DNA from 3 places in the Fusibacter sp. genome. Region 2 is predicted to be linked to each of the others. Evidence: predicted binding sites of a transcription regulator. Region 2 holds the regulator's gene; each other region holds the start of a gene.
The links. The regulator HrcA, encoded in region 2, represses chaperone genes, less so after heat shock. The targets are predictions, from matches to a motif close to TGTTAGCACTCNNNNNNNNNGAGTGCTAACA.

Region 1 (10,780 bases), on a different contig from region 2:
GGCTATAAAGAGCAAGATCATACCCATTATAGAACCGGGAATTAGGATAAATTGACTTAGAATAAGGCTCACACCTTCTCCTAAGAGCCAGAAAAAAAGCAAGATTGAAAATTGAAAAAGATAGTTCATATTATGCTCCTATTAATTGAGATAAAATCATTATAAATGAATATTTTATATAAAACAATCCCTAACAATACAAAAGCTGGTCTGTAAGGACCAGCTTTTATATTGTGTGTGTGTGACTTATATCAACTTTGATAAAAGTGTGTTGCTTCTCTTGATGAACTTTGTCATAGCTTCAGGTGAAAGTTGTGAATGTGCGAGTAATGCTAAATCGTAGAGTTGTTCCATGATGAGTGTCCCCATTTCATCCACGTGATAATGTGTTTCTGTAATGGTTTTTGTCTCTTCGCTAGGGGTCTCTTCAGATTTTGATTCTACAGGAACTTCTTTTTCAACAACTTCCTTATATTCGTTTATATGTGTCATAAGGTATTTTACAAGGGGATGCTTGTGATTGAGCAACAAGGTTGTCTCAGGCTTGAACATGTTAGGATCCATACCGCCCATGCTATACATTTTCATCATATCTTGCATTCTTCTCGCTTCTTCAGAAAGTGTCATCATGCTTGATATTGAGGCATCCTTCATGTTTTCGATTTTAAGGGTTATTTTATCCATACCGACGGCAGCTTTAAAAGCGCCAGTTAAATCTGTTTGTAAGGCATTGAGGTGATTTTGATCAATTGTCTCATCAGCTTCTTTCATGTGATCTGTTAAATCAGAATCAACGCGCGTAAAGCTAACGCCTTCGTTTTTAGCTTCCATATGTGAAATGAAAGCTGTATCAATGCTGTGTTCTAACACGACTGCATTGAGATCATGTGCTTTAAACAGATTGATATATTGAGATTGGAGCAATTTATCAGTAACATAGTAGACTTTTTTGTCTTCAGAGTTTTCAAGGTATTCGTCCAATGTCACATGCTTATCATATATGGTTCTAAATAAGTAGATCTTTTGAATACTTTCGAAAAACTTTTCATCCTTTAGGCCACCAAACTTAATGAAAGGGTTGATATCATCCCAAAAGCCTTCAAATGTTTCACGTTCTGTCTTAAAGAGGCCGTTGAGTTTATCCCCAACTTTTTTTGTGATGTAGTTGGAGATTTTTCTGACAAAGCCATCATTTTGAAGGAAGCTTCTTGAAACATTAAGTGGCAAGTCTGGACAGTCGATAACCCCTTTGAGCAGCAATAGAAATTCAGGAATGACTTCTTTAATATTGTCTGCTACAAATACTTGTGAGTTATAAAGTTTAATTTGTCCCTCTAAGCTGTCAAATTCAGTGTTGAATTTTGGGAAGTAGAGTATCCCCTTTAAGTTGAATGGATAGTCCATATTGAGATGAATCCAAAAAAGTGGCTCTCTAAAGTCCTTGAAAGTTGTTCTATAAAATTCTTTGTATTCCTCATCAGTACAATCATTTGGTGATTTTGCATATAGGGGAAGTACCGTATTAAGTGGTTTTGGTTCTTCGATGACGACATGACCGTCTTCATCGGTTTCAGGTGCTTTGCCAACCACTGTGAAGTAAATTTCATAAGGCATGAATGAACAATACTTTTGTATGGTTTCTCTTAAAGTGAATTCATTTAAGAATTCTTTGCCGTCATCGCCAACATTAAGGATGATTTCTGTTCCTCTTGTTTGACGTGTACCGTCTTGCATTTCAAATTCAGTGCCACCCTCACAACGCCATAATACTGGTTTTGCGTCATTTTTATATGAAAGTGTATGAATTTCTACTGATTCAGCTACCATAAAAGCCGAGTAGAAACCGAGCCCGAAATGTCCGATAATTTGTTCCTTGTCAGATTTGTCTTTGTATTGATTTAAGAAATCCTCTGCACCTGAGAATGCAATTTGATTGATATATTTTTTTATTTCTTCATCCGTCATACCGATGCCATTGTCGGAAATCGTAATTGTTTTAGATGCCTCATCAAGCATAACATCAATTTTAAATTTTGGATTTTCTTCTATTTTAGCTTCATTCATCATTGAGAGTTGCTTCAGCTTAGTGATGGCATCACTTGCGTTTGATATGAGCTCACGCACAAAGATATCGTGATCAGAATAAAGCCACTTCTTAATAATTGGGAAAATATTTTCACTATGAATGGATAAATTTCCTTTTTCCATTGACATAAAATCACTCCTTTTCTAAAACGATTCATTTTATTGATGACTTTCTAAAAATATGATAGGCTTTTGACCATCAAATGTCAAGTAAAAATTAGCACTCGATAATAAAGAGTGCTAACAAAATAAACTTCTTTCGAAACAAGTATTAAATAATTGTTATAAATGTTAGTTACCCAAAGTATTGGGCATAAATATAGTGAAGAAAATCTTGTCGCTTTTGAAAGGAGACACATTATGAGAATTAGAGCTATTATGACACCAGCCAACAAATTGATTGTGCTATCGACTAAAGACACTGCTCAAAAGGCACTTGAACTCATTGAGGAAAATGGTTTTTTATCTTTACCCGTTGCAGAAGACCGCAAGTTCATTGGATTTCTTTCAAAACAATTTATTTATGAAACCTACTTTAAAGAAAATCAAACTGATTTTAATGCTTTTTTACAAAGACCAGTGAAAGAGTTTATTCACAATAGAGTAGAATGTGTTACACAAGACCTCTTGGTGGAAGAGGCAGCAGAAATCTTTTTTAATAAGAAAGTCAGGTTTTTACCTGTGAACAATGAAGCTGGAGAATTTCAGGGCATTTTAACACAGAAATCACTCTTTGGCGTCATCACAAAAGTATATGGCTTAAAAGATCCAAAGTTATCGATCTTAACGGACGACTTTAAGGGAACGCTCGCAAAAATTGCAGAGATAATTTCAAAAAATGGTGGCAATATCACCAACATAGCCCTTTTCGATACTGAGGTCATGGGCATTCAAGAAATTTCAGTAAGAATTGTCGGTCAAGACATTCATGTGATTGCAAAAAAACTAGAAGACAGAGGCTTCAAGGTAAGAGAAGTCGTTGAAGGTAGTCCTAAATAAGTGGCTATGATTTAATATAATTTACACTTGAAAGATTCAAGTCTATTTAAAGAACACGAAAATGATCTCGTGTTCTTTTTCTTTGGTTATAGACATGTTATGATAATATCAAAAGAAAAACCAATATCTTTCAGATGATAGCACGATGTTTTAGGGGGGCTAGTTATGAAGAAAATAGATGAAAGAGATACCATGCTTTCGAGAATTCGCTATATTAAAAATGACCAAATGTATCAGGATTATTATTCAAGATATCCTGAAAAACAAGCCATTGATGATCTTATTCGCGCCATGCCAGGCATCAATGCGCCAGGCACGCCCACCTTCGATCCGATTTTTTCGCCCTTTGCTGATAGTGGCTTTGAGCTTTTGAATCATATCAAAACGATTTCTAAGCAAGATGCAAAGTGTGATCCGATTGAAGTAGACCCTGAAGTGATGAGTATGAGAATAAAAAAATTAGTCACTTATCTTGGGGCATCTGATGTTCGAATTACACTTATGAAGCCACATCACTACTATTCACATAGAGGTCGTACAATTGAAAATTATGGTCAGGAAGTGGGGGAGCCTTATCGATATGGGATTGTTTTTATCAAGGAGATGGACCGTGACATGATCAATAGAGCCCCACAACTTGAGGAGATGATGGAAGTCGTTAAAGCTTATTCTGACTTAGGCTTCTTAGGGGCATGGTTGTCTATTTTTATTGCAAATTTAGGCTATGAAGCCAAAAATAATATGGATATGGATTATCTCGTATGTGCGCCAATTGTAGCACAAGATGCTGGTCTTGGAAGGATTGGCCGGGCAGGGCTACTCATAACACCTGATTATGGCATGCGCGTTAGAATTGGTGTTGTCACCACTGATTTGCCACTTATACCAGATGAAGTCATGGAGACGGATATGATTTCGTTTTGTGATCAATGTAATAAATGTGCGACAAATTGTCCGAGCAAAGCCATTGATAGTGGGCCATCTCAGGACCAGCCCCAAGGCTACTATGGTTTTAAAGTCAATCAGGAAAAATGTATGAAGATGTGGAAAACCATTGGTACTGACTGTGGTGTATGTTTGTCATCTTGTCCCTTTTCACAGGGCGTAGATCCCGAATATTGGACTAATTTAGGAGAAAACACACATAAAATATTGAAAGAGGACAAAGAGAAGTTTGGCAAACGAAATTACATTAAGAACCCACTTCCCCTCGTTGACTAGGACTAATGATTGGGTTAAAAATGAATTATCGGGATAGAAATAGTTCAAAAGTCACGAAAAAAAGTTTTTATATATGGAAATATAAGCAAATAAAATATATAATATAGAAGGTTGTATCTGGACAACCACGAGAGGTGGTGATTCGATGAACAAATTCTTTCGACCTTTTATGTTATCTATTATCGCGCTAGCAGCCCTGTTTTTTGTGAAATCATTAATGTTGCCAATGGATGGCGGCTTATTGGATGTTACTTTTCTATTGATACTATTGGTAAGTACAATTTCTGAAACCAATTATCTCTTTAGTCAAAGTTCAATTAAGCATTCTTTAACAGCACCATTGACATTATTCTTATTGTTTTATAAACCGCTTTTAATGTGTTATATCAGTATTTTGGTTTTTGAGACTGCAGGTAAATTCGTCATCTTAAAAAGAGAGGGCGGTTCAAAACAAATTTTTGATGAGAAATGGCTATTTAATGTCTCTCAATATATTATTCTAGTGACACTGGCAGAAAAGTTCATCAATCAGTATAAAATTCAAGCGAATTTTGATTTTATTATGGACCTATTATTATTGATATTTGTCTATAACCTATTGAATATTATACTTACTTATACGGTAATTTCTTTGCACAGCAACAGAAATCATTTTAAAAATATTATAGCAAGAAATTTTGTAACTTATAGCTTCAGTTATCTTATGATCATGACGGCCTTGATTTTTGCTTTTGAGGCATATGGCTTATTTGGTCTTGTGGTAACTTGTTTCTTTGTTCTGCAAACTCAGGGTTCTATGCTTACAAATCTAACTGCAAAAGAACTTAATCATAGACTTAGTGTGGACCGAATGACCAATGCCTTTAACCGGAATTATTTTGATGAAGTGATTGAAATGAAACTGAACAGGCAAAAGGCTTTTTCCATAGTATTCATAGATTTAGATGACTTTAAGTTGGTTAATGACGCCTATGGTCATGTGATTGGTGATGCACTTCTTATCGATTTTGTAGCCATCATAAAGAGTTTGCTGGGAATAGAAAATAGAGTTTTTAGATATGGTGGCGATGAGTTCTGTGTTTTGTTTGATAATCAAGAACAGGCAGAGGCTTTTCAAAAGAAGCTCGAAGCGTTTGTTTTCATGTTCCATGATGAAAAAAGTGATGCCATGATTTATTATCATATATCCTTAGGGATCTACAACTATAAAGAGCATGCCTCGATTACTTACAAAGAGTTGATACACCAAGTGGATCAAAACATGTACATGGACAAAAGGCGAAAAAAAACATCTGAAAAGGATGAGTTTGTACTGGAAACCTGATTGCGTTCAGAGTATCCATTGAGTAGTAAGCTTAGTAATTAAGGCAAAATAATTAAAATAAAATGAATAGAACAATCGTAAAAAAGAGCTGAACTATAGCAAGGCCAATATCTTGGCATATTTATAGTTCAGCTCCTTATATTTTTAGATCATTAGTTTTCAACCAGCTTGGAGCAAGGGTTATCAACTTGCGAAATACGGTTATATGGGGTAAAACAAGGTTTTTCGTTAAATGGTGTTTGTTCCTAATATCATCGGAACATTCTTTTGGGTCTTTGACTTGACCCTCGAAAGATTAGAAAAATTAATAGGAAAATTGCCTGAATGAAAAAAACGCTCCCAAGACAATACAAGGTGAAGGTCATAAAAAATTCAAGAGGCATCATTTGAAGCAGTCTATCCTTAGCGGGATCTAGAAGCCATAAATCATTATAGAATACCATCTCGTGAAATTTCCGAAAGGCAAGGTCAAAATCCATGAGATACATCATTCCAAGTACGATGAGGGTACCAATACTCGAAATTGCACTTGCTAGAAAAATACGTGATATTTTATAAAGACTTGATAGGTTGATGAAAATGCAAACCACGAATAAAAAACCGGTAAGTCCCAGAATTTTGTTTCTAATGGCACGTGCACCTCTAACTAAAATTTTAATATCATTAAGGTGTGCCTGTTCCTTGGGATTAAAATAAGCTGTGCTTTGACCGTCAATTGTGGCTGTAACGTGCAGATCACCTTGACCGGTATCAATATAGCGTACCAGTTCCGTGGTAACATGCTCTAAATCCGAGGTGGAGATACCCACGATATCTTGGACACCAAGTGCTTCAAAGTGTTTAATATAAAAAGCGTCGTTAAAAGCGTAAGCTTCAAATACATACAAATAGGTCAAAGAAGACAGGAGAACGCCTGTAACAATTATGAGCAAAAGATTGAATGGATGAGATGGATTTCTCATATGACCTCCCATTAAAAGAATAAAGTTTTTATGGTTAAAAGTATCGTAAGATGTAAAGGATAGAAGGCATAAAAGCCCAGTTTGAAACGGCCTCTGGTGCCATTATACTTGTTTAAGAGTGGCAAAGCCAATATTGAAGCGTTCTGAACCCATAATTGGGGATCAGACCAGTCAGGCTGAAGATAGAGCAGTAGGACTTGATAAACCATTAAAAGTCCAATAAAGCTAATATAGAGCCTTCTTGGCGAGTTTCTATAATATCTAAAAATTAATATCATGCCAATGGCTAAGAAGAACCCATCAAATTGAAGAAGAGTGACCAATAAACAGGTTATTAAGCATAAGATGTATTTAATGTCTTTGGACTTAAGGTGATCAAGTGCCCAGAGGAGGCATAGACCAGTCGCCAACGTGAAGAGGACATTCTGATAGCCACTTTGAAAGTAATATGCATATGGCAATATGCTGACAAATGCCCAAAAGAGGATTCTGCCAATATAGCCTTTTAAGTTTGATGTTTTCTCGTAACCGATGGCGATAAAAAAAGCCATTATAGGAAGGGTTAATCGCCCGATCACACGTAGAAAATCTAGTTCTTGAAAGAGTTCAGCACCAATATGATCAATGACCATTGCAAGGATGGCAATGGTTTTTAAGCCAGTCGATGAATACAAAGTTTTTTGCATCATTTTCCCCCTGTATTTTAGGTTATTATAACATATTAACTTGATTTAGACACGCTGGGTTATTGTATTATTCATTTTATAAAATTATAATTAAAGCTAGGAGGATAATATCATGTTGAGAATTCTAATGGGGAAAGCAAAAAGTGGTAAAACCTATAGGGTATATGAAGAAATAAAGAAAGCAATTGAAATTGGATGTTCCGACAAAATAATCTTGCTGGTACCGGAACAATTTACATTAGAGACCGAAAAAGAACTCCTAAAGCACATACAAAAAGAAGGTTTGCTTGGTGTGGAAATCTTAAGCTTCAAGCGACTCATATATAAATTGTTAAACGAAGTGGAAATGCCACCTTATCAAGAAATCACAACACTTGGTAGAGCCATGTTGCTGAGAAAAGTATTTAAGCAGACTGGGGCGAACTTAAACTATTACAAAGCTGCCAGTCAAAAAAAAGGTTTCTTAAATCAGTTCAACGATTTTTTGGATGAAATGAAGCACAGTTTAGTTGATGTCAACACCATTCAAAGGGCCGTTTCAGATTTGGATGAAACCTCACTCTTGAGCATGAAACTAAAAGATTTATCCCTTTTAATGGCGGCGTACGAAGCAGCTAAGACTGAACGTTATATGGACTCAGTGGATGTCATCGAATTTGCTTTGGACCGTATGGCGCAATCTGTTAAAATCAGAGGCGCTCAAGTATGGGTAGATGGCTTTGATAGTTTTTCAAAGGTTGAGTATCAGATTTTAGACCACCTTATGAGATTAAGTAAACACCTCACTCTAACGATTCCCTTTGGCGAAAATCGTGTTTTTACACATACAGCTAATTTACATCGACAGGTTTTAGAAATCGCAAATCAAAATCAAGTTGAGTCTGTTCAGTATTTAATGAACCATGACAATATTAATCCATTAATTACACATTTAAGTGAAAACATACTCAATTATCCCTATGCGCGTCACCTTGCTGATCAAAATAGGATTAAGCTACACAGTGGAAATAGTATCACAGATGAAGTCGAACACGCAGTTATCGAGATTATCAATTTGGTCAGAGATCAAAATTATGATTGGAAGGATATTGCTGTGGTAACAAACGCCTTGTCTGGATATGAGTTCATCATCAAACAGGTTTTTACAGAATATAAAATTCCATTTTTTATGGATCAAAAAATGGATATTCTCTCTCATCCCTTGGTTCATTTGGTAATTAATAGCCTTAAAACGATACAGAGTAGGTTTAAGCGAGAATATGTCATGAGTATGCTGAAGACTGGACTTTTAGATTTTAGCGTAAGTGAGATTAGCTTGTTTGAAAATTATATTATCGAGTTTGGTATTAGTGGGCGTCAGTATATAGCCCCTTTCACAAAAAACTTTAAAGGCTCTAGGTGCTACGATTTAGAAAAGGTCAATGCCATTCGAGAAAAACTTCTAGAAAAGTTACATCCCCTTCTAGGTGTGCATTCGTCTAAGGAGATTGAGGTTAAAAACCTATTGGCACAAGTATATGAGTTTCTTGTCCTAAATGAAGTTGCCTTAAAAATGGACCAAGAGGTCAATCAGTTCATAGAAAGCATGGCTTATGACTATGCCCAATTATTTGCTCAAATATGGAATGTCGTCATTGAAACCTTTGATCAAACTGTTGAACTCTTGGGGACAGAATTGATGACGCTTACAGATGTGATAGACTTGCTTGAAACTGGTTTTGAACATGCTGAAATAGGCTTGCTTCCACTTTACGAAAATCAGGTTCTCATTGGGTCATTGGATCGATCTAAAGCGCATCCCATCAAAGCCTTGTTTATTTTGGGCATAAATGATGGCATATTGCCTGAAATGGGTGGAGACCAGCAGTTAATTGCCGAACAAGAGAAAGAGCTTCTAAAATCCAAGGGATATGATTTGTTGTTGGACAGCAAGATGTTTTCAGACAAGGAAAACTACAATATCTACAACGCTCTAACGAGACCTAGTGACTACATTTATTTGAGCTATGCTTTGACCAATAATGATGGCAATGCCCTGAGGCCTTCTTATCTCATTCCCAAGGTCCTTAAAATTTTTCCAAGTTTAAAACCAACTCATGATGCTGTTTATATGAATATTGAAGAAAAACCCTTCTATATTGCAACAGCGGAAGGGACCTTGAAACACCTTGCTGTTGAGATGCGTAAGTCTGCCGATGGACATGAAGTTCATCCGGATTGGGAAACCGCATTCAAATGGTATGTTGAAAATGAGCCTGAAAAAGCCCAACGCTTGCTTGAAGGTCTAAATTATGAAAATCACGTGGATAAAATCAATCGTAAAGTGGTGGACGCCCTTTATGATTTGCCCATGAAAACCAGTGTTTCGAGACTGGAGCAATTTATGTGGTGTCCTTTTAAACACTTTGTATCCTATGGCATCAAGCCAATTGCCATCAAGCATTATGAGATTACTTTCCCAGATGTCGGCCTGCTCTTTCACAGTGCATTAGAGCAATTTGGTAGAGCTGTATACGATCAGAATTTAGTGTGGCAAGATTTGGACCAAAAATCGTGCGATCAAATGATTGAAAAGATCGTCGATGAGATGGTGGATCAAGATATTTTTAAAACAAAGTTTCAATATCAGTATCTCATTCAAAAGTTAAAACGTGTTTCCAAAAGGGCCATCTGGACATTGACCAAGCAACTTAAGCAGGGTGATTTTGTACCCATAGCCTTTGAAATGGCCTTTTCAGATGAGGGCTTTGGCGCACCACCTATGATCATAGAACTAGGCAATGGTGAAAAACTTCTAATAAGAGGTGTCATAGATCGCGTCGACTTGTTAGAAACAGATCAATCTTCTTATGTCAAAATAATAGATTATAAGTCGGGAAGCACGACTTTATCTCTTTCAGACATATATCATGGTCTACAGATGCAATTGATGGTTTATTTAAAAGCCTGTTTGGACAACCCAGACTATTTTAAGGCTGAGGACTTAAAGCCAGGTGGTATTTTCTATTTCAAGATAGACGACCCGATGATTCAATCTGCTCAGACCTTGTCTGAACTCATAGAATCTCAGATTGAAAGTCAATTAAGACTTGATGGGATTGCCCTTGAAGAACCCATAATTCTTGAAAAAATGGATCGCACATTGATGGAAGACAATAAATCCGTTGTGATGAAAGTGAGCTATAAAAAAGACGGTGCTTTCACAAAGGATTCTAAAGTGTTGCCACTTGATACCTTTTATCACATGATTGATCATGTGCAGGAAAAAATTCAAGAAATTGGACAAAGTCTACTGGAGGGCGATATCAGACCTTTACCTTGTCAAACAGAAGGTAGAATTGCGTGCAACTCATGTGAATACCAATCATTTTGCCAATTTGATCCTAAGTTTGAAGGCAATTCATATCGCGTTTTACCCAAAATGGATCAGGATCGCATCATCGAAAAAGTAAAGGAGAAATCAGATGCCAAGTTGGACTAGAGACCAGGAAGCTGCAATCTAT
Region 2 (10,780 bases):
GGGCTTATAAGTTAAGTGAGCTTAATCAAAATGGCTTTTTGCCCTTTTTAGCCCGTATGAAGATAAATTCAATTGATTACACACAGAAATATATGCCAGACAAGATCATGATGTATTTCAATGCTTTGGTACTTGGTGAAAGTAATTTTCTAAGTGAAAAGGACTTATATAGAACGCTTGGAATATCTCATGTGTTTGCGATATCAGGCATGCATTTTGGACTCTTATATTTATTTCTTAATACAATCATTAAGCTGCCACGTAGAATAAAGTCATGCCTTATCTTAATGCTTCTCTTTGGATATTGGGGTCTGGTAGGGTTTACTTATTCTGCCGGAAGGGCAGTCTTGCTTGTACTTTACATAGAGGTGGCGAGATCCTTATTAAGGAAGGTGGATGTGCTCAGTGGCATTGCATTTACAAACCTGGTATTATTATTAGTGTTCCCAAAATCCATATTATCAGTATCTTATCAATTGTCCTTTATAGCTTATCTATTAATAGCCTATTTTTACCAAAAATTTAATCTCAATGTCTGCAAATACAAATCCCTAAAGGCGCTACACTTTGCTCTATATATTCAAATTGTTTTCTTGCCAATCCAACTCTATTATTTTGGTGAGGCTAATGTATTTTCATTTATATCCAATATAATTCTAGTGCCCATGATCAGTATTCTTTTTCCACTCCTATTTATGGTGCCTTTTTTAGGCAATGTTATAAATCGTCTTCTAGAGTGTTTTATTTTATTGATTGAAAGTCTAGCAGGCAAGATGCCAATCAGATTAATACATGTTCAAGTGTTTACAGTTGATCAATTCAGAATACTTATGATAATGACGCTTGTATACTTTGCCCTTAAGTCTACAAATTTGAAACTGGGTAAGAGATCTTTTATAGGGTTGATAACACTGACAAGCCTTATCTTTATTACTTGTGGTTTTTCCCCTGAGCTTTCAGAAATTCACTTTATGGATGTTGGACATGGTGATTCAACCTTGATCATAGAGGGGCAATATAAAATTCTAATAGATACTGGCGATACTTATTCACCAATTGTTGAAATCCTAAATAAGAAGGGGATAAATCGCCTTAATGCAGTATTTTTAACACATGCACATGAGGATCATATTGGCGGTCTATCAGCCCTTCTTAAAGTGATTAAAGTAGATCAGATTTACTGTAATCAGGAAACCCTTGATAAGATAAAGGGACTTATACCAAATGAGACTGACGTGATCATGGTGGCTTCAATCATACAAGTCTACCTTGGAGAGGCCACCCTTAAGTTGATGCCCACTCGTTCAAGTGAGACTAACGACAATGCAATTGCCATTGAATATAGAGCAGCAACTGTAAATGGGATATTTTTAGGGGATATAAGCGGTCCAAATTATGAAAAATTACCATTTGAATCTCAAGAGATTACCTTTTTAAAAGTATCACATCATGGTTCAAAAACAGGTTTTAGTCAAAAATTCATAGACGAGCATAAGGTAAAATATGCTGTAATTTCTCACAATGAAAAATACCTGATGCCTAATAAAGATGTGCTTGACCTCTTGAATACATACAAAGTTATTGTTCTTGAAACTTATCGTTTGGGTGGCATTGAAATGTCACCTCAAGGGGTTAGGTCTTATTTTGATAAAGAATTGAACTAAAAGAACGTGGATTTTATAATTAGGCTTTCAATTTATTGCATTTGCTGATACTATTTTATAAGAACATTTATGAAGGAGTTTTATTTAATGGATTTTATGACTTACTACAAGCAATTGAGAAATAACGAAATTGCTCCTATAAATTTAATAACCGGTCAAGAGCAGTACTTAATCGACAATATCGTTAAGATGATTGAGACGAATTTCTTGATGGAGGCCTATAAGGAATTGAACTTTACGACGATTGAAGGCAGTTTTGATGTGGATCAATTTTTAAGTATTGCTGAAACCCTGCCTTTTTTTGACTCAAAGAGAATTGTTTATGTAAATAATGTCAACTTATTTAAAAATGTAAAAGATGAAGCAGAAGTAAAATTGATGTCATTCTTAAAATCAGTTCCTGAGCAAACGATCCTTGTTTTTGTTGAAAAAGACTTGGATAAGCGTAAAAAGCTCTATAAGTTATTTGAAAAAGAAGGGACTTTTGTTTCGATTGACAAGATGACCCATTCGGAGTTTGTAAAATGGGTTAACAAGAAATTTAAAGAATATCAAAAGCCAATTTCGAATCATGCCCTCAATTACTTCATAGAAATGAGTAATTATTTAGACAAGGAATCCAGTAAAAACCTATATGATGTTGACAACACAATCAAATCACTTTCCAATAACGAAGATGAAATTACTGAGCGTGTCATTAATCAATATTTAGAAATTCCGATAGAGCACAACATCTTTAAGATGATTGATGCCATCAGTGAGAAGAATATTCAGACCAGTTTGCTCATCCTAAATGAATTGGTAGGCAATGGGGAACCCGAAATCAAGGTGTTTTATTTGATTAATCAGCAGTTTAGAAATATATTGAAAACAAAATATCTCATTAAAAGTGGCTATTCAAGTAATATTGTTGCAACCAAACTTGGCATACATCCCTTTGTAGCCAAGAAAGCATCTCACTTTGCCAATCAATACACTTTTGAGTCCTTGCATAAAATTGTGGATATCATTGAAACCGTCGATATAGAAATGAAATCTACTGGACTTTCTCCTCATTTGTTAATAGAGAAGGCCTTATTTGAAATTCAAACGATCAACAAGTAGAAGATAGTAATTTAGTATAGATGAAGTATGAAATGTGGAATATGAATATGAATATGAATATGAATATAAAATGTGAGGCTATAAATAAAAGTCTTGAGGATGCTTTTTTTTTGTTATAGGCTAATTTTGAATAAGAATAGGCTAAAAAAAGGTGGCTTATAATTAAGGTGGGTTACAAAAATAAGGTAGGTTACAAAAAAGACGAAAGCGTACATATAAATGTACGCTTTTTAATATTTGATCAAATATTAAATTGACACGGTCTTTTTCGGGGAATTTCAAAATTATTAAAAGTAAACGTCTATTCAGCCGCAGCGTTTAATCTTTTTCTTAATCTTGAAACTTTTCTAGAAGCTGCATTCTTGTGGAATGTTCCTTTAGCACCAGCTTGAATCATTTTCTTTTCGAAGAATCTTAATTTTTCTTCAGCAAGATTTTTATCGCCAGATGCTAATGCTTCTAAGAATCTTTTTTCAGCAGTTTTAAGCGCTGATTTTCTAGCCTTATTAACAGCTGTTTTCTTGTTGATAACACTGATTCTCTTCTTTGCAGATTTAATATTAGCCATTCGTGTTCACCTCCCCGCAGTTTTTCAACAGACTAATTTTATCACGCACCTGATAAGAAATCAAGTTTTTTTTAAATATATTTGAGAAGGTTAACATCGTATGTTATAATTGTTAGGTACATTTTCAGAAGGAAGTTTAAACGTATTGCGTTTAGAATATACAGTCACTGTTAAGGAGGCATATAAATGTCTAGTGAAAGGCAAAAATATATAAGGAATTTTTCAATAATAGCACATATTGATCATGGTAAGTCTACACTTGCAGATCGTCTTATTGAGAAAACAGGCTTATTGACTCAAAGAGAAATGAAAGAGCAAATATTAGATAGTATGGATCTTGAAAGAGAACGTGGTATTACCATCAAGCTCCAAACAACGCGTCTTGTGTATAAGGCGAAGGATGGACATGAATATCTGCTTAATTTAATCGACACACCGGGCCATGTGGATTTTACTTATGAGGTATCACGATCGCTTGCAGCTTGCGAGGGTGCATTGCTTGTAGTAGATGCAACACAAGGTGTAGAAGCGCAAACACTTGCTAATGTTCATCTTGCTGATGAACAAGGGCTTGAAATCGTTCCAGTACTCAATAAAATTGATCTACCTAGTGCAAGACCAGATGAAATCATTCAAGAAATTGAAGAAATCATTGGGATCATCGCTGAAGATGCCCCATTAATATCTGCTAAAAACGGGCTTAATATTGAAGATGTTCTCGAAAGAATCGTAGAAGCTGTCCCACCACCAGATGGTGATGAAGATGCACCTCTTAAGGCCTTGATCTTCGATTCATACTATGACAGTTATAAAGGCGCAGTAGCTTTTGTTAGGATTATGGAAGGTTCTGTTAAAAAGGGCGACCAAATCATGATGATGGCAGCTGGCAAAAAGTTTGATGTCGTTGAAGTTGGTATTTCTGTTCCTGGACCAGTTCCTGTTGAAGAATTAAGAGCAGGAGATGTTGGTTACATCACTGCAAGTATCAAAAATGTAAAGGACTGTAGGGTTGGGGACACAATTACAAGTTCATTAAAACCAACTGCTGAGCCATTACCTGGATATAAAAAGGCGACCTCTATGGTCTTCTGTGGTATTTATCCAGCTGAAGGTGAAAGCTATGATGAGGTTAGAGATGCACTTGAGAAGCTACAATTAAACGATGCGGCATTATCATTTGAACCAGAGACTTCAGTGGCACTTGGTTTTGGATTTAGATGTGGTTTCCTTGGCTTACTTCATTTGGAGATCATCGAACAGAGGATAGATCGGGAGTTTGACCTTGATATCATTGCAACTGCACCTAGTGTAATTTATAGGATTACAACCAATAGTGGCGAAGTTATGATGATTCAAAATCCATCGAATTTACCGCCTGTTACTGAAATCAGTACAATGGAAGAACCAATTGTAAAAGCAAACATAATTGTACCAAATGAGTATGTTGGTAATATTATGGATCTTTGTCAAAATAGACGCGGTATCATGCTTCACATGGATTATCTTGATCCGAAGCGTGTAGTGCTGCATTATGAGCTCCCACTGAACGAAGTAATCTATGACTTCTTTGATGCCCTTAAATCAAAAACAAGAGGATATGGATCGCTTGATTATGAGTTCTTGGAGTATCGTGTATCAGAGCTTGTTAAGCTGGACATACTGCTTAATAAGGAAAATATTGACGCCTTCTCTATGATCGTTCATAAGACAAAAGCAGAGAGTAGGGGGAGAATCATATGTGAACGTTTGAAGGAAGTTATTCCACGTCAAATGTTCGTAATCCCTATTCAAGCAGCAGTAGGCTCCAAAGTAATCGCAAGAGAGACGATCAGCGCTATGCGTAAGGATGTTCTTGCCAAATGTTACGGTGGCGATATTTCGCGTAAGAAAAAACTATTAGAAAAGCAAAAAGAGGGTAAAAAGAAAATGAGACAGCTTGGTTCGGTAGAAGTACCACAACAAGCCTTTTTATCAGTTCTCAAATTTGACGATAATTAAGATTTAAGCAATCGGGGCTCTCCGATTGCTTTTTTATCCCTATAATGCTCAAAGGCATAAGACAAGATTAATCTGATTAAATGATAAAGGTTAAAGGTTAAAGGGCCTGTAATAGTCAGAAGATAAAGGAGGTTCAGATGAGTTTAATGGTAAATCAACTGGTAAGTCATGGTGAAATTAGTTTATATATTCATATTCCATTTTGTATTGAAAAATGCGCATATTGTGATTTTGTATCATATAAAGTGACCGATGCTGAAAAGAGTAATGCTGTGGAAAATTATATTTCAGCATTAAAGACCGAAATACAACTTTATTCAGACTTGCTTAAAGACTCAAAAATTAAAACGATTTTTATAGGTGGTGGTACACCTTCAAGTATTGAAGGGTCATATATACTTGAAATTGTTAATCAAATAAAGGCATTTAACACTTTAAAGGATTTGGAAGAGTTTACAATAGAAATCAATCCAGGGACCTTAAACGAGGAAAAAATTAATGCTTATTTATCGGCTGGTATCAACCGTATCAGTATGGGGGTTCAATCCGCTCAAGACACATTATTGAAATCAATTGGGCGAATACACACCTTTAACGAGTTTTTAACCACCTACAAGGGTCTCAGGGAACGTGGCTTTGATAATATCAATTTGGACTTGATGTTTGGCCTTCCAAATCAATCCATAGATGACATCAAATATACACTTAAAGTCATCAGTGAGCTTCAACCGGACCACATCTCCGCTTATGCACTAAAGTTAGAAGAAGGCACACCTATGTACAATGCTTATGAACGAGGCGAAATTAATTTACCCGATGAGGATACTGAAAGGGCCATGTATCATTTAATTGAAAGCGTTCTTAAAGATAATGGTTATGATCAATATGAAATTTCAAATTTTGCCAAGCCCAACAGGGAATCCAAACACAATCTGGTATACTGGGAAAATAAAGCCTATCTCGGACTAGGAATAGCCTCACACAGTAAAGTAGGCAATTTAAGGTTCAATAATTTTGCGAATTTTCCCCACTATATTAAAGCACTTGAACAGAAAATTAAACCGGTTGAAGAGGAAATACCTATTGAGGCAGATGAGGATTTGTTTGAAACCATTATGCTGGGTTTAAGACTCAACAAGGGGATTTCTGCGAAAGAAATAAACCTAAAGTACGAGCTTGATCTAATGTCAAAATACAAGAATGAAATTGAAAAGCTCATGAATCAAAAATTAATTGAATTAGATCATTCGGGTGATAGAATTTATTTAACAGCCCTTGGTAGAGACTTGTCTAATCAGGTATTCTTGGAGTTTATGGGTGAGTAATTAAGCGATTATAATTTGAAGTCATAGACTTGTTTATACTTCAAGTGAAATATAGTAGAGATTAAAAAAAACTGAGATTCAATTTTATTAACAGCTTGGAACATAGAGCTGTTTAGTAAGATTCGAATCTCTTTTATTCTATATCATGAGTTGTCATCTAGCGCAAAGGAAGAGTGGTAACTTGTGAAGAGTGGTTAGATGTGTTAAACAAAGTTCTGCGGTAAATGATTTTTAACGAATTGTAAATAGACTATAAATATTTTAAAAGAAGGTTGACAAGTCAAGCGGTTGGCGGTATATTATATATAGAATTAGCACTCCTTAAAGATGAGTGCTAACAGAAGGATGGTGATAAGATGTTATCTGAAAGACAACTTCGCATCTTGGAAGCAATCATCAGAGATTTTATAGACACAGCTCAACCGGTTGGCTCTAGGACGATTTCTAAAAAATATCCACTTGGAATCAGTTCTGCAACCATTAGAAATGAAATGGCAGATCTTGAGGAGCTTGGGTACTTAGAACAACCTCATACTTCAGCTGGCAGGGTACCATCAGAGCTTGGTTATCGTCTATATGTAGATTCCATGACCAACTTGCATACAATTGGTTTGGACCAAAAAGAACTGATACAATCGCTTCTATTAAAGAAAATTATCGAGGCAAATGATATTGCAGATCAATCCGCAAAGTTATTGGCGGATTTTACAGGACTTGTATCAGTTGTGACCATTCCTCAGTTCAATAAATGTCAGTTGGCCAATTTAAAGATGATTAAAGTCACCGATAAGAAAGTACTCTTAATCTTGGTTACAGATAACGGCATCGTCAAGAGCATTCAATTAGCACTTGCCAATACGGACCAATATATATTGGATAAAATTTCAGACACAATGCTATCGTTTTTAATGGGAGAAACCATCGAAAACATAGATGTCCGTGCCATATTGAAATTGAAGGAGAAGTTGAGTACCTTTGGAAATATTGTTGATTATCTAATTCCAATTTTAAAGGATGCTCTTAAGAACCTAGATGATAATGAAATTCACATTGCGGGTGAGCAAAACATTTTATCAATACTTGAATTTTCAGAATCAGAAAAGGCCAAACAAATCTTTAATTTTATGAAATCAGAGGATAATCTTAAAGGGTTGGTAGAAGTCGTTGATACAAATAAGCTCTCTATTAAAATAGGTTCAGAAATAGGTATTAAAGAACTTGAAGATTGTAGTGTCATTACATCCACCTATATGGTCGATGGCAAAAATGAAGGTAAAATACTCGTCATGGGGCCAAAGCGTATTGATTATGGCAATGTGATTTCAATTGTAAATTACATCAGCAATACATTATCAGATTTGTTTTCTGGTATATATTTATAAAACAACGAAAATGATTAAAAAGGATGAGACGGATGAGTAAGAAAAAGAAAGATCAAACACTTGCCGATGAAACGACTGTCGAGACAGATGAGGCTGTTATAAATGAGGCAAATGCTTCAGAAACTGCAGAATCAGATGACAAGAGTGAAAATGCACAAGAGCGTGATACACAAGAAAGCGGTGTAGAAGAGTTGAAAGCAGAAATTCAAAACCTAAATGATCGTTATTTAAGATTAAATGCAGAGTTCCAGAATTATAGAAAACGTGTAGAAAAAGAAAAAACAGATATTTTTAAATACGGTAACGAGAAGCTTATTATAGAAATGTTACCGATCATGGATAATTTTGAGCGTGCCTTATCTTCTTTCGAAGAGGACCATGCTGAAGATAAAGTCTTAAATGGCGTTAAGATGATTAAAAAATCTTTGGATGATTTCTTTGATAAGCACGAAGTAAAGAAAATTGAAGCCATTAATACGCCGTTTGACCCTGACAAACATCATGCTGTTATGACAGAAGAAGTTGAAGGCGTTGAAGGTGAAACTGTAGTGGCTGTCTTCCAAGAGGGCTACTTATTGGGTGACAAAGTCATTAGACCAAGTATGGTAAAGGTTTCAAATTAATAAGGCAGTAGGTAAAGGGGTCTTAAATGAGAGCTAGTGAGAACGTTTAAGCTCGTATCGAATATGAAGATTTTTTAAGGTAAATCTATTGAAAAACAGGACGACTTATTTATTGTCCGTTAAAAATAATAAAATTGACATTAGAAGGTTAAATTATAAGGAGGCAATTAAAATGGCTAAAATAATTGGTATTGACTTAGGAACCACAAACTCGTGTGTATCAGTATTAGAAGGCGGCGAGGCTGTCGTAATTCCTAACGCGGAAGGTAATAGAACAACACCATCTATCGTGGCGTTTACAAAAACAGGCGAAAGACTTGTTGGTGAAACTGCAAAAAGACAAGCAATCACAAATCCAGATAGAACAATTATTTCGATTAAAAGAGAAATGGGTAGAGACCACAAAGTTAAAATTGACGACAAAGTATACTCTCCACAAGAAATTTCAGCTATGATTCTTCAAAAATTAAAGGCAGATGCTGAAAGCTACTTAGGCGAAACAGTAACAGAAGCTGTAATCACTGTACCAGCATACTTTACGGATGCTCAAAGACAAGCGACTAAAGATGCAGGTAAAATCGCTGGTCTTGATGTAAAAAGAATCATCAATGAGCCAACAGCAGCTTCATTATCTTACGGTTTAGATAAAACAGACAAACAACACAAAATCATGGTATTCGACCTTGGTGGTGGTACATTCGACGTTTCGATTCTTGAAATCGGTGATGGTGTATTCGAAGTATTAGCGACAAACGGTAACAACCACTTGGGTGGTGACGATTTCGATAAAATCGTTATGGATCATTTAGCTGAGACATTTAAATCAGAGCATGGTGTAGACTTAAGAAACGACAAAATGGCGCTTCAAAGATTAAAAGAAGCTGCTGAAAAAGCTAAAAAAGAGCTTTCTACAACTCAATCAACTAACATTAACTTACCATTTATCACAGCTACTGCAGAAGGTCCACTTCACTTAAATATTGACTTAACACGTGCAAAATTTGAGCAATTAACTAAAAATCTTGTTGATATGACTATGGAACCAACTAAAAAAGCCCTTAAAGATGCTGGTTTAAATCCATCTGACATCGAACAAGTTATCCTAGTAGGTGGTTCTACAAGAATTCCTGCAGTTCAAGATGCTGTTAAGAAATTTACAAATAAAGAGCCACATAAAGGCGTGAACCCTGATGAGTGTGTTGCACTTGGTGCTGCAATTCAAGGTGGTGTCCTCTCTGGAGATGTTAAAGATGTATTATTACTTGATGTTACACCACTATCTTTAGGTATCGAGACTTTGGGTTCTGTATTTACTAAATTAATCGAAAGAAACACAACAATTCCTACTAAGAAAAGCCAAGTGTTCTCTACTGCTGCTGATAACCAAACAGCTGTTGATATCCATGTATTACAAGGTGAAAGACAGATGGCAAGCGATAACGTCACTTTAGGAAGATTCCAATTAGATGGTATTCCACCTGCAAGAAGAGGTGTTCCTCAAATTGAAGTAACATTTGATATTGATGCAAATGGTATCGTAAATGTTAGTGCTAAAGATCTTGGTACTGGAAAGGTTCAACACATCACAATTACAGCTTCAACGCACTTATCTGATGAAGAAATTGAGAAAAAAGTTAAGGAAGCTGAATTACACGCAGAAGAAGATCGTAAGAAAAAAGAATTAATTGAAGAAAGAAATAAAGCAGATAACATGATCTATGAAATTGAGAAATCATTAACGGATCTTGGTGATGAAGTTTCAGAAGCTGAAAAATCAGATATCAATGCTAAAATTGAAAAATTAAAAGCATCAATGTTGACAGAAGATACAGAAGCAATTAAAGCTGATTTTGAAGCACTTACAAATGCATTCCAACCATTGGCTCAAAAGCTATACGCTAAAGCTCAAGCTGAACAAGGACCGCAAGATATGGGTCAAGGTTCTGATGATAATGTTGACGAAGCAGATTACGAAGTGGTAGACTAATACAAGGCACCTTAGGGTGCCTTACTATTATAAATCGGTTTCAACCAGAAAGGCGGAATTTTAGTGAGTAAAAGCGATTATTATGAGTTGTTGGGTGTCGAGAGAAATGCAGATGAAAACGAACTCAAA
Region 3 (10,780 bases), on a different contig from region 2:
CAACAAAATCAGCCTTTTCAAGTTTAGGATAGAGGTCCTCCACCACAAAACCACCATAAAAACAGCTTTTCTCACGTGCATAGTACATACAGGTCTCGAAGCTACATCCGTAGCAATCAGATATTTTCCCCTCCTCAACATGAAGCGTATCAATACTTAATCGAGGCTGAGCAAACTGCGTGTTGTAGTTTTCAAGTTTCATTGCGATTCTATCCCAGAGCATTAAAGTGTTTGAAATTTCTTTATAGCCCGCATGAAGGACCAAAACGTTGAGTTCGTCCTTATTAAGAGGCTCGTAAGCGTGTAATCTCTTGATTAAATGATCCATCTGTTCAAAACAAATTCTCTCAAGTGGCTTTTGATCAATAATTTGCCATGTTTTAAAGTTTTGATACCCCTCTATGATTTCAACGAGAGGGTGCCCTATAAAGGCTCCTCCCATCTTGTTGATTAAATAAACACATTTTTTGGCGAAGCTCTTCGTAAAGTCTTCACTATGTGATTTGACAATCAAGGCAAAGACTTTTTTAGAAAAAAGTGTCTGATGACCTTCTAAATGCTTTTTCATTTCAGTTCTGACCAAAAGATCAAAGGCTTCGTTTTCTCCGATTTCATCCAATTCAATAATCAACAAGTGCTTGTAATCATCCTTTGAATCCGTTTGGCTAACCAACCCTTCACAAAAGCTAACAATGGGTTTCATTCGTTTTGAAAAGTTTAAGATTTTAATGCCTGCCATAGAGACTCCAACCTTTCATAAGAATTCGTAATGCGTATTTTTAATTTTTCATCAAGTAAATTCTGCTCATATTCAATACCCGCAATAGTCTGTCTGTTTAAGGCACCAAAGAAAGTTGTTCCCATGCAAGTTGCACTGTAGTGCCAATTACCGGAAATTGCGTCCAATATTGATTTTGCGCCTGAAGAGATTGCAGGTGCAATGTAGGGCTTAAAGCCTTCCTCTCTTACATCTAAATTCGCATGAATGACTTTTTCTGTAAGCTCAAGAGAGGCTTGATGGTTATATTTTGTGATATGGTCTACACAAATTAGGTCTTTTCCATGAGGACCAAAAACGCGTCCATTTGATGCATATTCAAGGCCTAATTTTTTAGCATAATAAAAACTTCTACCATGCATAACGCCAAGGCCAAAGCCTCTAATGCGTTCAGCTGAGATGCCAAGACCATCGAAGTCACCCTTGTCATTTCTATTTGATGCTTCAAAAACACTGCGACACAATAAATCAACAGGATCGGAAACGACACAGAAAAGACCCTTGAAACCATATTCTCTCGCCATCTTCGCATAAATTTCTATAATTTTTGAATTTTCTTCAAATTGAATCATACGGACATCCGCAACTGCCTCACCAACTTTGGGTACATATTTTGAGGCGCAAAAAACGAATACATCACAGTGAAACAGATCATCCATAGTCAACGTTTCAACCTTGAGCTCCTGATTGACAATTATTTGATTCAGCTCCATCTCATAACGACGTCTTTGATGTTCATTGATATCAAAAACACCAAGTGTATGAATTGCATCACCACCAAGGAGTTTCAATCCAATGGCAAGTGTGCTGCCCACATCGCCCAGTCCAAGAAGATGTATTCTCTTCTTACCACTGTTTAGAGCAGTTACCTCTGAAATAAAACTTTTAAAGCTTATGATCACTTGATCCTGATTTTCAGTTTCAAGTTGCTCTAACCAGGCATTGATATTGAGCCCGCTAAGGAGCTCACGATCTGATAAAATCTCAAGTTCCTCAGGAATTTGATTCTTTTGAGGGTTCATAAGCCAGTCTATTGACTCATATGCTTCAAGAGTACTAAAAGAAGGCGTTATTTTAAAAAATTGCTTTCCTCTATAATTGGGCTTATTAAAAATCAAAAATGTTCTTTTGAAATGATTCAAGCTCTCTATTTTAAAAGGTTCCAGTTTAACGATAATCTCATTCGAAACAAGCTGCTGTTCCTCAATTTTATAATAAAACATCCTTCACCTCTACTATTGTATTTTACAAGTAAAACGATTTTAACTTTCTAAGCTGCTCTAAGTCATCCCATAGATATTCAGATGGTCTAATGTTATTAGAATAAAATATATTCTTCCCTTTATCTGGATACCTTGGTGTGTTCAGTACTTCACCCAATCGATCAATTGTCAAAAGCCTGTCATTTTGACTTTCATAAGCGAGTTCAACGGCACTCATAATGTCAATGGCATTTAAGAGTGCTACTTCAGACAGATTATATACGGCTGTCTTTGAAGCCCCTACGATATAATTAGCTGACGAATAAGGCAATATAAGATTGACAGAGTTTATCAAGTTACTCTCTGGAATATTGCCTCTCCAAATTGCATCACCGTCAATAAAGGGATAGAGCTTACTCTCGTAAAACCAAACTTTAATTTTAGGAATGAAATAAGCCGCATCAACGTTTATATTCATCCTTTCAGCAATCTCCTTACCACTACCCGACATAATGCCCACAATGAATTTTTGGATATTAACGTCTTCATTTCTAAAATGGGGCTGTAGGGCTTTAATTCGATACCCCTTATTGAGTAAGTCGTCCACTAAAATCACAGGTCTATTAAAGGATTTAATCATTTTAATTTGGTTGGCTATATCCAAATAGAAGGGATATTCCATAATGCGGTGTTCTGTTAAATCCGTCGAAAAGTACTTTTCTGCATGAAGTGTTTTCGTAACCGTGTTTGGCAGTATCCAACGCTTGAAAATGGCACCAAAAGGCACACACATCGCTTCTCCCACTTGTTTTGGCACAAGTGGCGTGGTTGGCATATTGTTTTCATCACATACTTTTTTGATCAAGGTCTCGTAAATCATCGCACGATCGAAGTTAAGAACCAGATTTCCAGGATAAAGCTCTGTTAAAGCCTTTTGGAGTCTCAATCTTGTTCGATTCATAACTTGTACAACCTCAGGCATGTGCTTATAAGGGTCTTTGAACATAGAATGAATATCCAAATTGACTGTACACGGTGACGACATGTTGACAGCATAAACCATCTCATTCGTTTTGGCTGAGGAAATATTTACAAAGCCTTGATTGGTCAATATCTCAATAACTTCCTTGCTGATTTGATGTCTAATGGACTCCTTGTAAACACAGTAGGTATAATCCCTTGAAAGCGCATTTGCAAGTGTCTCTGTCATCATTATCTGTTCAAGATTTTTAATTTCACAATTCTTTTTCTTGACGATGCTGTCAATGACAATTATTCTCCCCACAGACTCGTCTCTGATATATTTTATGATGGAAGGGTCAGTAAACTCATTGTGAATACTTGTCGCCCTTAACCAGTGAAATAGTGAATAGGCCACAATCTCATTGTTTTTTTCAAGGCTACGTAAAATAAGCATCCTAAAATTAAGCATTCCAGAAATATCCTTAAGCTTTTGATAAGCCTCTGGAAATTCAATGCCCGATATACTAGCAAGAGCTTCAATCAAGGTCAAGTTTGGTTCTTCAATCAGTTCGAGCACCAAAGACTTTGTCGTCATGACACTCTTATACATTGGCTCTCTTTGATAGAGGCCCTTTTCATAAATATAATTTTGCGCAAGTGGGTCTATCAGAGAAGAAATATCGCGTTTTTCGTCTATATAGTCTCTGATTAGTGTCGAACTAATACTCTCATACTCTTTTGGCAAAAGTACTTTGATGGTGTTCGGATGAAGCTTGCTGATTTTTTCATTGAGCTTGTCATTTTCTTCTGGTGGTAGTTCAAGCCCCCCTCGCTCGTAAATCAAATGTGGTATTTCAAATATTTTACTGATCTTACCATCCCTATAAGCCGAGGCATTCATTACGACATCACTGCCTACAACCAAGTAAATTTCAGAGTCTGGGAAAAGCGAAACGAGTTTGCCGAGATCTTCATTGTTTGCAATATTTATTGAAATATCTCTTGGAAATGGATATATATCAATTTCACTCGCAACAGAACGTTTTATGATATTACGTCGAATAAGATTCGGTTGAGTCCTTTTGGACCAAGAAAACTCATCCACATAAAGCAGAACTTCAAAGCCCTTCTCCTTGATATCCATGGCAATTTGCTTGTGACTCAAGGTAAATGGATCAAAGGCTCCCGGGAAAAAGGCAATCTTTTTATTGGGTTTAAGCTTGATATCACCGTGTTCATGTTGAAACTCAGAAATGAACTGATAAATATATTTCAGACATGCTGAATTGTTGAAAAATATCAGATCTAAATCTTCATCCGTGTTCACCATAAGCGACATGATCTTCTTTATAATTAACTTATAAAGGAACTCGCGTTTTCTTAAGCTTAGGGATTGATCTTGGAAAATATCCTTTGCAATAACGCTAAAGGCCATTTGATTAACATGACTTGATGAGTGAACGAAGCCAGTAAACAAGATGCCATACATTCTCAAAACACGTCTATTATGCCCGTCCATTTCTTCTTTAAAGGCATATTTATAATCTGCATATTTGGTAATTGCCACCCCTATTGTTTTTTCAATAAGGGAAATAAGCCCTGCATTTGAAGTGCTCATTTTCTTTTCAAAGCTTTCCAATATTTCATCTAACTCTTTAGGCTTGATGTGAAGCAGGATCTTGCCAAGATATGGCGGAATATATTTTGTGAACTCATAACTTTCCATTTCAAGTGCTCTGATGAGCTCCACGGCAATATCATTTTTCTGTTCGTAGTTAAGATGTGAAATCAACTCCAAAAGCATTCTTCCAGCTGTATTACGAACAGATTCAAGGGCACTTACCTTAAGGAGATTACAAAGGTGCATCGCCATATAGAAGCAATTGTCATAATCATATAAAAGCGTATTTCTAATAAGGAGCTCAATTTGAAATCGTTTTGCAATATCAAGTGTAGCAGATTTTAAATTGCTTAAGAAAATATTGGAGGTATATTGAAGATCTTCAAGACAAATCTCTTTCAATCGTTCAATTTGAGCCTCGTCAAGCGATAGGTGCTCTCCGAGTTTTAACCTCGCATAATTTTCAGCTGGATTATCCACCGGTTGAAGTGGCGCTTTAAAGATTCGATATACACCACAGGCCTCAAGCAAGTCAGCACTCGCATATGAAATTAAAGTATAAATCAGATTAAAGGCTCTTAATCTCAACTTATAATCGTCACTTGTCAAAAGACTTGATACAAACAACAATATTGAAGATTTTTGAGTTTCATCAAATTCTTTGAATGGCAAGATACGCGCTGCCTTAATCAAATAAAACCTAATCTTTTCATCATTTTCAAAGGTCTTGAAATAATCTACAATTAATTCGATGCTCTTTACTCGACTTGCAGGCACTTTTAAGTGCTTGAAATAAGAATCAATCATGTCTCGTAAACTATAGCTGATATATTTTTTGTGTCGATCGATAATTTGATTTTCAGGGAGCAAGAACTTTTCTACATAAATATCAAAGAGTTTAACAGTATCAATTTCAGATTCTGCAATAACTGCACTTTGGGGAATTTCTTTCCTAATTTCCTCATCATATGATGCAATAATTGTACCTATAAGCTCCGCACATTGTTTACGGATATCTTCTTCAGGCAAAATTAGTTTCTCGTATAAAAAGTTGATCATGATTTGCTTTTGCTTCTGAGTTAAATAGTTGTAATACTCTTCGAGAATAGAGATGTACCCTCTTAGACTCGTCATATCCCGACTGTTTCTCACGGGCTCTAAAAGTTTGTTCAAAGAAGCTTCATCACGGAGCCTATATAAGAGATTGATATTGTGCTCAATTGATGAGTGAATGACATTATCCGTAATTTCTTCACCTTGCATCAAAGAAAAATATTTTCTCTGATTAACACAGCCTGGTTTTAAGAGCTCATCGACATCTGGATCCACTTGTACGCCAAGGTCAATAAGGAAGTGTTCAAAATCTCTTAATTTGCGATAAACTTTGCGGTATCGATTTTCTTTAGCAGAATCCACATTGTCGAGTTTGTTCAAAATCACATCAAAAGATTCTTTGAGATTAAAGTACATCATCACTGATTTGCCTTCAATGCGCTCCGCTTTTACCCTAAAATCACTATAAATAAGAATTAAGGACTCGATTGGGAGGGCTTCAAGTTCTAAATCCCAAGTCGAATGGTTGATGGCAACATTTCTGATATAGACGATATCTCTCTTCTCAAACCACTCACCAGTATAAAAATAGTGGAAGTAGGCCACACGTTTCATTTCGTCTTGCTTACAACCAAATTTACCAATATCATGTCCCGCTGCAGCACCAGAAACACGACCAAGGTCAATTGGAAATCCTGCATATTTTAGCTGTCTTGCTATGCGCATTGCCAAATGATGAACACCACAAATATGGTCAAGGGTTGTATAACCTATTACCTCTTGGTTAAGCTTCATCATTTCGTACACATACTCGTTATTAAAGTGTTTTCTAAACGCTAAAAACTCTTTAGGGTCTTCAAGCTCAAGCACTTCAGCTTCTGTCAGCAGGTCAATGGCATATTTACTCTGCCAAGTCCCATCGCTTGACCTTCTTTGATATCCACTTACGACTTTGAGCACTTTAAGATACAACTCAGAAATACGATTATAGGACGCTGTTAGTTTAAAGGGCACCGCATCGGGAAATGAAAAACTAAGCGCATAATAATAGAAGTACTCAAGCCAATTTTCAGGCGGTACACCATAGAAAGAGCGCTCAATTAAGGGCTCAATCATATCAAAGACAACTTTAGAGTGAAACTGCTCATTTTCAATGATTTCATGGACCATTTGATTAAAATGGTCTCCAAGGAGAAACTCATCAATAAGTTTTCTTTCAAAATTATATTTTTTCAAAAAAGAACGGTTTAATATTTCCTTTTCGATCTCTTCTACAAATTGTTCCATTCTGTTAAGCATCACATCACCTCACACGGACTGTATTAATTCTATTATCCCACAATCCAAAGGGCTTTACAATTGCCAGTTGACTGCAAACAGATTAAAGAAAACCGCCCAAAATGCCGATAATATCAACAGAGGAGGTGACAAGTTATGTCTCAAATATTAAAAAGCAACCAAATATATAACTCAAAAAACATAGCGCCAAACAAAATAAAATCGACTTACAAAACTTCTACTGTCACCATGCTCTTGCCTAAGGGCGAATCACACAATACACCTCACAAAAGCTCGAACAATGAAAGTGTTTTAGTGGATTACTTCTATGAGAAAATTCATAACTTAAAGGCCTCGTATCAAAGGCTCACCGATCAAGAGACAGCGAAACAATATTATAAGTCCCACAAACAAGAAGTGCTTTCCGGTGGTAAAAACCTTGTAAGAGCCATCAACCAATTGCTTGCAGACTCAAAAGATGTTGATGCCCATTACGGCACACACTTTAATTTCTTGGTAGTAGCCATTTTACACGACTATGAAGCTCAACTTAAGCATGTTGGCGTTTATTATCATAGTAATCAAGTTCACTTTGATAAAAAGCAATTTGTAGACACTTTCTGTAACGATGTTACCTCATTGGGTTTCTTATATAAATCCAATGGTTTGGTTGATCAGTTAATTAAAATCAACTATAAACTCCTATCGATCGGTAAAAACGACGAGATTGAAGGGCAAATTATAGATTATCGCGCTTAAATTTAGTATAATAAAAAAGGAAACCAAACAGGACGATAAAAAGGGGTACAATTATGGGAAAAAAAGCATCATTTGACATGTTTGAAATTAAAGAGCGACTTAACGAAGCAAAATACCAAGAAGACAAGGCAAAAGGCTTTAAGATCACTAGTGGTGAAAAGGCTGTTCATATTGTTGTTGCGATTATCGCATTTTCAATTTTTGTATCATTTGTGTTTTCATATGACATGGTGCCGGTCCAAAGATATGGCATTATTGCACTACTCTTTGCTGTACTCGTTTGGCGTATCTACAAGGTCTTAAAAATGACAACGCGTCCATATTAACGAAGGCTAAAAACAAATAGTATAGACAGAAAAATGCAGCGTTCTCATAAACGCTGCATTTTTTAATTTAACAAATGATTTTATTTAATTTCAATTCTATGTCTTTCTGCTTTATTCTCAATTTTAGGTGCTGTTATTGTAAGAATACCATTTTCTAATGAAGCTTGGATACCGTCATAGTTGACATTTCTTAAATAAACACCCCTTTGCATTTGACTCACAGTTCTTTCGCGATGAATATAGCGATCGTTTTCATCATTCTTTTCGTTCACTTGGCTTGTGCAAATGTACAATTTGGAATCATGGTATTCAATCTTGATCTGGTCCTTGGAGATTCCTGGCAACTCCGCTTCTACAGTATACGCTTCCTCATTTTCTTTGACATCAATTTTAAAGCCATCATTTTTAAGACGATTCATCATAGGAAAGCTGTCATTTAAGAAATCTTCAAAAAAATCATACACAGTGTCCATTTCTCTTCTTTGTGGTACTAATGGTTTTAAGCTCAACATAATGATCCCTCCTTAAAATATTTTTATCAGCACTCTCGTTCGTCGAGTGCTTATCTACACTTATAATATACCCCTTGTATGGGAAATAGTCAATGTGTTTCATGGTTTTTTTACAAGTATTCATATTTTTTTCACAATTTATTTATTACTGATAACCTTTGTATTTCAACATTCAACACCATTGAACTCTATTTGCCTATTTTCACCATAAACTCATTTAACGCCAAAACCGTGCTATGCTGTTATGGTTCTCACCTAATCGCTTTTGAACATCTTTGCTCAAAGAACTAATGATATAAAACAACATTTGAGCCATCATCGATGTCTCAAACTAATTTTCGCTAACGCTGTTTGAGGCCCAACATTCCTCATCACAGCTTTTGGCTCAAATTTTGTTGTATATAATAAAACTCGCATCCAATGCAAGAATGCGAGTTAAAATGAGATAAGATTTAATTAGATGACTTCGAGGTAACTTTTTTGTTAGGTGTTAAGCCGTCAATTTTATAATTTTTAATAATAACTTCACCTGGGTTAATGCCAGATTCAATTGATATCTCAGAATCTGTATCTATTCCAGTTTCGATTTTTAACTGAATGGCTTTACCATCTCTTATGGCATATACATATGAACCATCTTCAATTTTAAAAATAGAAGTCTTTGGCACTGCAAGTGCTTCATCTTTAAACTCGGATATAAACTTTGTTTTTACTTCGTATCCTGCTTTTACGACCTTGGAAAGTTCATTGGATCGAATCAACACTTTCATTCTTTGCTCAACTAATCCCAATGATGATATTTTTTCTTCTGCTGATTTTGATATAAATTGAATTTCACCTTTGAATTCATGATCAAGACCATTTTGTTTGAGGATCAATAAGACTTCATCTTTTACTTTTAAGGTTGATACATCATCGGTTAAAACATATGCTTCAACCAAGTAATTTTCAGGATCAATAATTTTTCCAATTTGAAGTTGCGGTGAAACGAATTCTCCAATTTTTACATTAAACTCTGTCAATATACCATCTGCATTTGCATAAATATTGGTATCCTTTAATTGAAGTTCAAGTGCATCATATTGTGATTGCAATGCCATTAACGTCCCACTAGATTCTGCAATACTTTTATACTGGGCATTTAAGCTGCTTAAACCACTTTGAATTTGCTGATATGTGGAATTTGCTGTTTCATATGCCTGTTTGCTTGCTTTCCAATCGTTTTCACTAAGTGATCCCTGTTCATATAATGCAGTCATTTGATCAAAAGTGTCCTTGGCAAAGTCTCTTTGTGATTTCATTTCACTTACCTGAATCGACTGGCTATGAATCTGATTCTTTAATTGCACTAGAGAGCTGCTCTTTTCTTCATCATATGCTTTAATTTGCGCTGATAGTACGGCTAACTGTTTTTCAAGCCCTTCAGAATCAAGCTTTAATATTAAATCACCCTTTATAACCGCATCTCCGTTCGCCTTGACAATTTCCATGATCTGCCCACTTGTTTTGGGTGTTATAAGCACTTCTTTTTCAGAAATTACTTTCCCATTCTCTTCTACATAATCCACTAAATTGTTGGCTTCAATCGTTATCGTTTCAACCTCTAAAGGTTTTAACCTTGAATAAATGATATTCGCCAAACTTATGACAATTACTAGCCCAATAATTATATTTCTAACCGACTTTTTCATAATAGCCTCCCCTGTTATTCTCTTTCTTTAAGGACTTCTACAATATTAAGACGTTTGATTTTTCGCTTAACATTTATTTGAGATAAAATGATAAATAATGCTGTTCCCAATATTGATAAGACGATTGCATTATCCCCTACGATTGCTGGGAATGAATAGGCATCTGTTTGATACGTCATTGCCATTGCATTCATCATTGCATAGGATACTGGAATTCCAAAGGCTATTGATAGCGTCCCTAATAACCATTGTTCAAAAGACACAATCTGTAATACCTCATCAACAGTCATCCCGAGCACTCGTAAGGATGCAAGCTCTCTTTGTCTTTCGGACAAGGAAATAACACTTGAGTTATAGACAATTGCAAATCCAACAATTATTGAAATAATTGCCATTATATAATTCATAAAGCCATAACTATCAAGTAAATCTTTAAATTTTTGAAGTGTCTGAGCCTGAACTTCTACGACGCCCACAACTGGAGACTCATCTAATTTCTTCTTGATTGATTCCTGCTTGGATTCATCAATATTTAAATACGCAGTGGTTGCCAAGTCCTTCAGACCTGTTTTTTCTTCTAGATAGGACACATTTGCA

Region 1: a site for HrcA is predicted at 2,301-2,331, ahead of htpG (molecular chaperone HtpG). Genes of this name have one in related genera too.
Region 3: a site for HrcA is predicted at 8,517-8,547, ahead of AC220I_RS05195 (Hsp20/alpha crystallin family protein). Genes of this name have one in related genera too.

Annotation. Positions count from the first base shown of each region.
Region 1 covers NZ_JBVBZF010000079.1:1,162-11,941, reverse strand. The annotation lists gene AC220I_RS10950 (CidA/LrgA family protein) at 1-129, opposite strand, end outside; gene htpG (molecular chaperone HtpG) at 247-2,214, opposite strand; gene AC220I_RS10940 (CBS domain-containing protein) at 2,446-3,084, shown strand; gene AC220I_RS10935 (4Fe-4S dicluster domain-containing protein) at 3,250-4,305, shown strand; gene AC220I_RS10930 (GGDEF domain-containing protein) at 4,475-5,629, shown strand; gene AC220I_RS10925 (TIGR01906 family membrane protein) at 5,881-6,591, opposite strand; gene AC220I_RS10920 (TraX family protein) at 6,603-7,277, opposite strand; gene addB (helicase-exonuclease AddAB subunit AddB) at 7,390-10,758, shown strand; partial or broken gene AC220I_RS10910 (UvrD-helicase domain-containing protein) at 10,742-10,780, shown strand, end outside.
Region 2 covers NZ_JBVBZF010000032.1:8,851-19,630, reverse strand. The annotation lists partial or broken gene AC220I_RS07380 (DNA internalization-related competence protein ComEC/Rec2) at 1-1,664, shown strand, start outside; gene holA (DNA polymerase III subunit delta) at 1,752-2,768, shown strand; gene rpsT (30S ribosomal protein S20) at 3,070-3,336, opposite strand; gene lepA (translation elongation factor 4) at 3,523-5,334, shown strand; gene hemW (radical SAM family heme chaperone HemW) at 5,472-6,659, shown strand; gene hrcA (heat-inducible transcriptional repressor HrcA) at 7,016-8,041, shown strand; gene grpE (nucleotide exchange factor GrpE) at 8,074-8,664, shown strand; gene dnaK (molecular chaperone DnaK) at 8,837-10,651, shown strand; gene dnaJ (molecular chaperone DnaJ) at 10,715-10,780, shown strand, end outside.
Region 3 covers NZ_JBVBZF010000013.1:10,071-20,850, forward strand. The annotation lists gene AC220I_RS05170 (flavodoxin family protein) at 1-739, opposite strand, end outside; gene AC220I_RS05175 (lactate/malate family dehydrogenase) at 718-2,001, opposite strand; gene AC220I_RS05180 (cytidyltransferase) at 2,024-6,916, opposite strand; gene AC220I_RS05185 (hypothetical protein) at 7,052-7,654, shown strand; gene AC220I_RS05190 (hypothetical protein) at 7,708-7,980, shown strand; gene AC220I_RS05195 (Hsp20/alpha crystallin family protein) at 8,061-8,492, opposite strand; gene AC220I_RS05200 (efflux RND transporter periplasmic adaptor subunit) at 8,945-10,183, opposite strand; gene AC220I_RS05205 (ABC transporter permease) at 10,198-10,780, opposite strand, start outside.